Regions from separate parts of the Bradyrhizobium sp. LeoA1Lang genome, predicted to be linked through region 1. Evidence: riboswitches for the same ligand, from Rfam matches in the RefSeq annotation. Region 1 holds a riboswitch; the other holds the start of a gene.
The links. A riboswitch is a leader RNA that binds a small molecule or an ion and turns the genes downstream of it on or off. The one in region 1 is predicted to bind cobalamin.
Positions count from the first base shown of each region.

Region 2: another riboswitch for cobalamin. It lies ahead of ACZYOF_RS24880 (ribonucleoside-diphosphate reductase subunit alpha); the one in region 1 lies ahead of ACZYOF_RS38075 (DUF1636 family protein).

Region 1 covers NZ_JBVAPG010000200.1:8,982-12,381, reverse strand. Annotated here, with positions in the region: gene ACZYOF_RS38090 (hypothetical protein) at 1-107, shown strand, start outside; partial or broken gene ACZYOF_RS38085 (CobD/CbiB family cobalamin biosynthesis protein) at 129-424, shown strand; gene ACZYOF_RS38080 (hypothetical protein) at 477-677, shown strand; cobalamin riboswitch at 795-1,011, shown strand; gene ACZYOF_RS38075 (DUF1636 family protein) at 1,106-1,477, shown strand; gene cobG (precorrin-3B synthase) at 1,575-2,738, shown strand; gene ACZYOF_RS38065 (precorrin-8X methylmutase) at 2,738-3,367, shown strand; gene ACZYOF_RS38060 (precorrin-2 C(20)-methyltransferase) at 3,370-3,400, shown strand, end outside.
Region 2 covers NZ_JBVAPG010000080.1:3,155-6,554, reverse strand. Annotated here, with positions in the region: gene metE (5-methyltetrahydropteroyltriglutamate--homocysteine S-methyltransferase) at 1-669, opposite strand, end outside; cobalamin riboswitch at 777-979, opposite strand; cobalamin riboswitch at 1,112-1,330, shown strand; gene ACZYOF_RS24880 (ribonucleoside-diphosphate reductase subunit alpha) at 1,446-3,400, shown strand, end outside.

The DNA.
Region 1 (3,400 bases):
CGCTGGATGCGAAGGACCATCACGGGTCGATGTCGCATTTGGGTCAAACTGAAGAAGAACGTGCGGTGATGGCCGAACAATTCGCAGGCGCATATTTGCTGAAGTAGAAATCCCGGCTTGGTCGGGGTGGGGTACCTGGCATTGCCGGCTACAAGGCGATCAACGCACTGGACTCTATGATCGGCCATCATACGCCGCGACACGAAGCTCTTGGTTGGGCTGCGGCGCGCGCATCGATGATGTGGCAAACTTCATTCCAGCTCGCCTGACCGCTGTTCTCTTCGTGCTGCGCGCCCCGGTCTTCGCAGGGTGGTCATGCATGATGCGCGATGCGAACCGGCGCCGCTCGATTAATGCCGGCTGGCTCGAAGCCGCCATAGCTGGAGCGCTCGGCGAGCGGCTCAGCGGTCCGCGAGCGTATCACGAGACCATCGCGGCGGGAACTCGAGGCGCTCGCGAGGGCTGAGCTCGCGATCGTGGTCAACCCGAACGATCCCGACGGAAAGCATCATGATCAGAGTGAACTTCTTTCGATCCTGCCGCGTGTCGGCCGTCTAGTGATCGACGAAAGCTTTACCGAGCTAGCCCTGGCTTATCACCTGCGCCCGATCAGTCCCTCTTCGCCGCCCTTGGTCGCCCTGATCTTTCGCGGACCATCTCCTTTTTCGCCATTTTGATGGCGTGGCGGGCGTCGGTGGAGCCCTCGGGCGCGACGATGTCCCCGTCCTCGGCGGCACCTGGTTCGGACATCATCCGGCGTGGTCCCTTTGGCTTGACAAGTTGCGGCCCAGAGCAAATGGTTGGCCCGCGTTGGTGCCTGTTCTGCGACAGGCGAAGAGGGAATGCGATAGGGCTCGAGCCAAACGGCTTGGCCTGAAAAGCAGCCGCCCCCGCGACCGTGACCGGAGAGATGCCCGAAGCCACTGATCAGCTGGGGATCGGGAAGGCGGGGATCGAAGGGAAAGACCCTGCTCCGCAAGCCGGGAGACCTGCCAGCGCAACGTTGAGACCGGCGGACGGGGTGTTCCGCGACGGGGAAAGCGAAGCCTCCTCAAGGACGGTTCGTGCACCTCATCGCTTCCCGCCGTCAATTCAGGAAGGGGCGATGATCGTCACTCTTCACGTTTGCATCACATGCCGCCCGGGCCAGACGCTCGGGGAAGGCGAGATTACGCCCGGTGCGCGCCTGCATGCCGCTATTCTCGACGCGGGCGTGCCTGACGGCGTCGTCGTTCCCGTCGAATGCCTGTCCGCCTGTAACCAGGGCTGCTCGGTCGCGCTCAGCGCGCCGGGACGGTGGTCCTATGTCTACGGTCGCTTGTCCGATGGCAACGCGCACGACGTGATTGCCGGCGCGTCAGCTTACGCGGCGGCACCCGATGGCATCGTGCCATGGCGCAGCCGGCCGGAGATCTTCCGCAAACAATCGCTCGCTCGCATTCCACCTATCGCCGCCCTGCCAGAAGCCGCGGAATGAACACGCTCGCAAAAGTCCCTGTCACGGTCGTCACTGGCTTGGCATCACTCTGGAAGACGCGCCGAAATTCGATCGCGGCTGCGCCGCGCGAGGCGTCATGAGTACGGTCGCTATCAAGGGCTGGTGCCCTGGCGCGTTGCGGCCGATGCAGTCAGGCGACGGGCTCGTGGTCCGCGTGCGCCCCTATGGCGGAAGGCTCGATGCGGCACAGGCGGCAGGGCTGGCTGATCTGGCAGAGTGTTACGGCAACGGCTTGATCGACTTGACCAGCCGGGCCAACTTCCAGATCAGAGGCGTGAGTGATCAGGGACACTTGTCTCTGCTCGACGGTCTCGCCCAATTGAAGCTGCTTGACCATGATCCGGAGGCCGAGTCGCATCGCAACATCCTGGTGACACCGTTCTGGGGCATAGGCGATGACACGCGTTCGCTCGCAGCCGAACTGGAGCAGGCCCTTGCCGGCAGTTGGCTAGCTCTTCCGACCAAATTTGGCTTCGCTGTCGATGACGGCAAGGAACGGGTGCTTGCTGGCGCATCCGCGGACATTCGGATCGAGCGTGGCCGCGCGGGCGGCCTTTTGGTGCGCGCCGATGGCGCTGAGTTTGGTCGCTCCGTTACGCGCGGCGACGCTGTGAGCGTTGCAGTCGCGCTTGCCGAATGGTTCATTACCTCAGGCGGCACCAGCGGCAGGCGAGGGCGCATGGCCGCCCACATCATGGCCGGCGCGAGATTGCCGGATGCACTGCTCGGTAGGACCGAGCCCGCACCGACGATCGCTGTGCCTCGTCCCGGTCTTTGTCCGCTGGGTGCGATGGTCGGCGTCGCATTCGGGCAACTGCCCCATTCGGCACTTCGGCTTATTGCCGCAGATGCGCAAGGGTTGCGTATGACACCGTGGCGGATGATTCTTGCTGAGGGAGCACGCACGATGCCGCGCGGTGCGGACCTCATCACCGAGGCCGATGAGCCAGCGCTTCGCGTCATCGCTTGCAGCGGCGCGCCGCGCTGCCGCGAGGCTCTTGCCGATACCCGCACGCTGGCTGCCGCGCTTGCGCCGCACATCGCCGCGGACGCGCGCCTCCACGTTTCGGGCTGCGCCAAGGGCTGCGCGCATTCCGGGGCGACCGCGATCACGCTGGTTGCGACCAGCGCCGGATTCGATCTCATCCGCGACGGCTCGCCGCGCGCCGCGCCAGTTATGCGTGGCTTGAGCCACGGCGTCATCATCGAAAATCCCTCCATGCTGGCGGGAGGACGCTGATGCCGCACATTTATGAAGCCGACGGTGCAGCGATCTATCGACAGTCCTTTGCCACCATCCGCGCCGAGGCGGACTTGACGCGCTTCACGCCCGATGAAGAACAGGTGGTCGTGCGCATGATCCATGCCGCCGGCATGGTAGGGCTCGAGGCCCATATCCGTTTCACGCCCGGCATGGTGGCGGCGGCGCGGGATGCGCTGCAGGCCGGCGCGCCCGTACTTTGCGACACGCGTATGGTGTCCGAGGGGATTACACGCGCGCGGTTGCCGGCGGTCAATGCCATCGTCTGCACGCTCGGCGACCCCGCCGTTCACGTACTGGCACAATCCATGCGCGATACCCGTTCGGCCGCGGCACTGGAACTGTGGCGACCGCACCTCGATGGCGCCCTTGTCGCGATCGGCAACGCGCCCACCGCGCTGTTTCACCTCCTCAACATGCTGGAGGATCGCGATTGCCCGAGGCCGGCTGCAATCATTGGCTGTCCGGTCGGCTTCGTCGGCGCGGCTGAATCCAAGGCCGCGCTGATGGCCGATCCGCCGGCGCCCGCCCTGACAATTGAAGGACGCCTCGGCGGCTCGGCGATCACCGTCGCCGCCGTGAACGCGCTCGCGAGCCGGAGCGAATAGCGATGGGGCGCATCATTTGCTGCGGCCTCGGGC
Region 2 (3,400 bases), on a different contig from region 1:
GTCGATCTGCACCCATTCCGCGCCGCGGGCAACGAGCTCGCGCAACACTTCGATGTAGACCGGCAAGAGCCTGTCGAGCAGCGACAGCGTGTCGTAATGCGCGTCCTTGGACTTGGCCAGTTTCAGGAACGTGACCGGGCCGATCAGCACGGGGCGCGTCTGATAACCCAGTGCCTTCGCCTCCTGATACTCTTCGATCGGCTTGCGCGAGGCGAGCGCAAAATACTGGTTCTTGCGAAGCTCCGGCACCATGTAATGATAGTTGGTGTCGAACCATTTCGTCATTTCGAGCGCCGCCACGCCGTGCGCGTGATGGCCATGTCCGCAGGCCTCGTCATGCGCGTCGGCCTTGGTGCCGCGTACCATCGCGAAATAGGTCGCAAGCGGCACTGCGCCGCCGGTCCAGCCATAGGTTTCCGGGATCGCGCCGACCATCGCGCAGGTGTCGAGCACCTGATCGTAGAACGAAAAATCGTTCGACGGGATCACGGTGATACCGAGCTTCTTCTGCCGCGCCCAATTGGCCGCACGGAGCCCGATGCCGGTTTCGATCAGCGTCTTTTCGTCCGATGCGCCGGACCAAAAGCGTTCCAGCGCGAATTTCAGTTCACGGCGCGGACCGATCCGCGGCGTTCCGAGAGATGCAACAGCAAGTGAAGTGGAAGACATTGGCTTAACCCCATGAGTTGGGGGCAAAGGCCGTAGTGACACGTCTGGATTCCCTGCGCGAGGTGTGCACGGAATCGCAACCGCACCACCGGGACACCCCGCCCGAGGACGTGTATGTTGTCGAGGCAGGTCTCCTGGCTCGCGGGTCGTTGCTGCGGTCCGGCCTTCCCGAAGCTTTGCAGGCTTCAGTGGCAATTGTGGACCGCGGCTCGCCGCTTACAGTTGCGGGGGCAGCTCCGGCTTCACACCGGCTTCCCTCTTAGCTCCGGAAAAAAGATCTCTCCGAAGAACCACGACGCGTTCACTTACCGGCAAGATCGCGCGAACGTCAACTCGGATGGCATCACGTGCGCGTGGCGCCGGTTGTTCACAGCGTCAACGGCATGGGCTGAAATTTTTGCGCTTCGCCCATACGTCCCATTGACACCATTCCCCAAATCGCACCAGATGTAGCTGTCACGGTCCATCATGACGCAAGGAATGGTGGCTAAGAGGGAAGCCAGTGATCGCGCATTTATCGCGAGAATCCGGCGCTGCCCCCGCAACTGTAAGCAGTGAGTTGCTCCCGACTTTAGACGTCACTGATGCGGGATCGCATTGGGAAGACGGGGAGTAACGCCGACCTGCGAGCCAGGAGACCTGCCGTGACAGCAAATAACGTCCACGGGCGGGGTGTCCCGGCGGTCGCTTGCAGGCTCATGCCGGTGCGCCGCCGGCATCATCACGCAGCGTCGCCTCCGGCATCCGGCCCCAACAAACATCACGGGGTCTGCAAGATGTCACTCTCTCTCGATCGCGAAGCCACCGCGTCGTCTCTCATTCACCTGCGCCCCGAATCGATCGCGGCGCCGGAGGCGCGGCTGCCGATGCAGGTGATCCGCCGCAACGGCACGGTGTCGCAATTCGATGCCGGCAAGATCTCGGTGGCAATGACCAAGGCCTTCCTCGCGGTCGAGGGTCATACGGCGGCTGCGTCGCGCCGCGTGCACGAAGCGGTCGAGGAATTGACCGCCGAAGTCGTCGGCGCGCTGTCACGCCGGATGAGCGAAGGCCGCACCTTTCATATCGAAGACATCCAGGACCAGGTTGAACTGGCGCTGATGCGCAGCGGCCATCACAAGGTGGCGCGCGCCTACGTGCTCTATCGCGAGGAGCGGGCGCGGCAGCGCGCCGAGCAGCAGGCCGCGAAATCAGCAAAGGCCGCGGCCGGCCCAATCATCCACGTCACGCTCGCGGACGGCAACAAGGTGCCGCTCGACCATGCGCGGCTGGCGATGATCGTCGGCGAGGCCTGCGCCGGGGTCGACGGCGTCGATGCCGCGCCTGTGGTGGCAGAAATCCAGCGCAATCTGTATGACGGCATCAGCCAGGATGAACTCGCGCTCGCCAGCGTGATGGCGGCGCGCACGCTGGTTGAGCAGGAGCCGAATTACGCCTATGTCAGCGCGCGCCTGCTGCTCGACAAGCTCCGCACCGAAGTGCTGTCCTTCGTGCAGGGCGCACCAACCACTGCGTCGCAGGCGGACATGGCCGTGCGTTATGGCGAATACTTCCCGGTCTATATCAAGGCCGGCATCCGCGCCGAATTGCTCGATCCCGAGCTCGGCCGCTTCGACCTGAACAAGCTCGCCGCGGCGCTGAAGCCGGAGCGCGATCTCGCGTTCCAGTTCCTCGGCTTGCAGACGCTTTATGATCGCTATTTCCTGCATGTCCGCGGCGACCGGATCGAATTGCCGCAGGCCTTCTTCATGCGTGTCGCCATGGGTCTGGCTTTGCGCGAGATCGACCGCGAGGCACGCGCGATCGAGTTCTACAATCTCCTGTCCTCCTTCGACTTCATGGCGTCGACGCCGACGCTGTTCAATTCCGGCACGCTGCGGCCGCAACTGTCGTCCTGCTTTCTCACCACTGTTCCTGATGATCTCGACGGCATCTTCAAGTCGATCAAGGACAACGCGCTGCTTGCCAAATATTCCGGCGGCCTCGGTAATGACTGGACCCGCGTGCGTGGGCTTGGCGCGCACATCAAGGGCACCAATGGCGAGAGCCAGGGCGTGGTGCCGTTCCTTAAAGTTGCCAACGACACCGCGATCGCCGTCAACCAGGGCGGAAAACGCAAGGGCGCGGTCTGCGCCTATCTCGAGACCTGGCACATCGACGTCGAAGAATTTTTGGACCTGCGCAAGAACACGGGCGACGATCGTCGCCGCACCCATGACATGAACACCGCCAACTGGGTGCCCGATCTCTTCATGCAGCGCGTCGAGGCCGATGGCGCATGGACGCTGTTCTCGCCGGACGAGACGTCCGATCTGCATGATCTCTACGGCAAGGCTTTTGCCGAGCGCTACGCGTCCTACGAAGACAAGGCCGCGCGCGGCGAGATGCGCGTATCCAAGAAGATCCGCGCGGTCGATCTCTGGCGCAAGATGCTGACCATGCTGTTCGAAACCGGGCATCCCTGGATCACCTTCAAGGACCCCTGCAATTTGCGTTCGCCGCAGCGCCATGTCGGCGTGATCCATTCCTCCAATCTCTGCACCGAGATCACGCTCAACACTTCGGATGAGGAGACCGCGGTCTGTAATCTCGGTTCGATCAACCTGCTCAACCATATCGGCGAGCGCGGGCTCGACTCGGTCAGGCTGAAGCGGACGGTCGCGACCGCGATGCGGATGCTCGACAATGTCATCGACATCAATTTCTACACCATCCCCGAGGCACGGCGCTC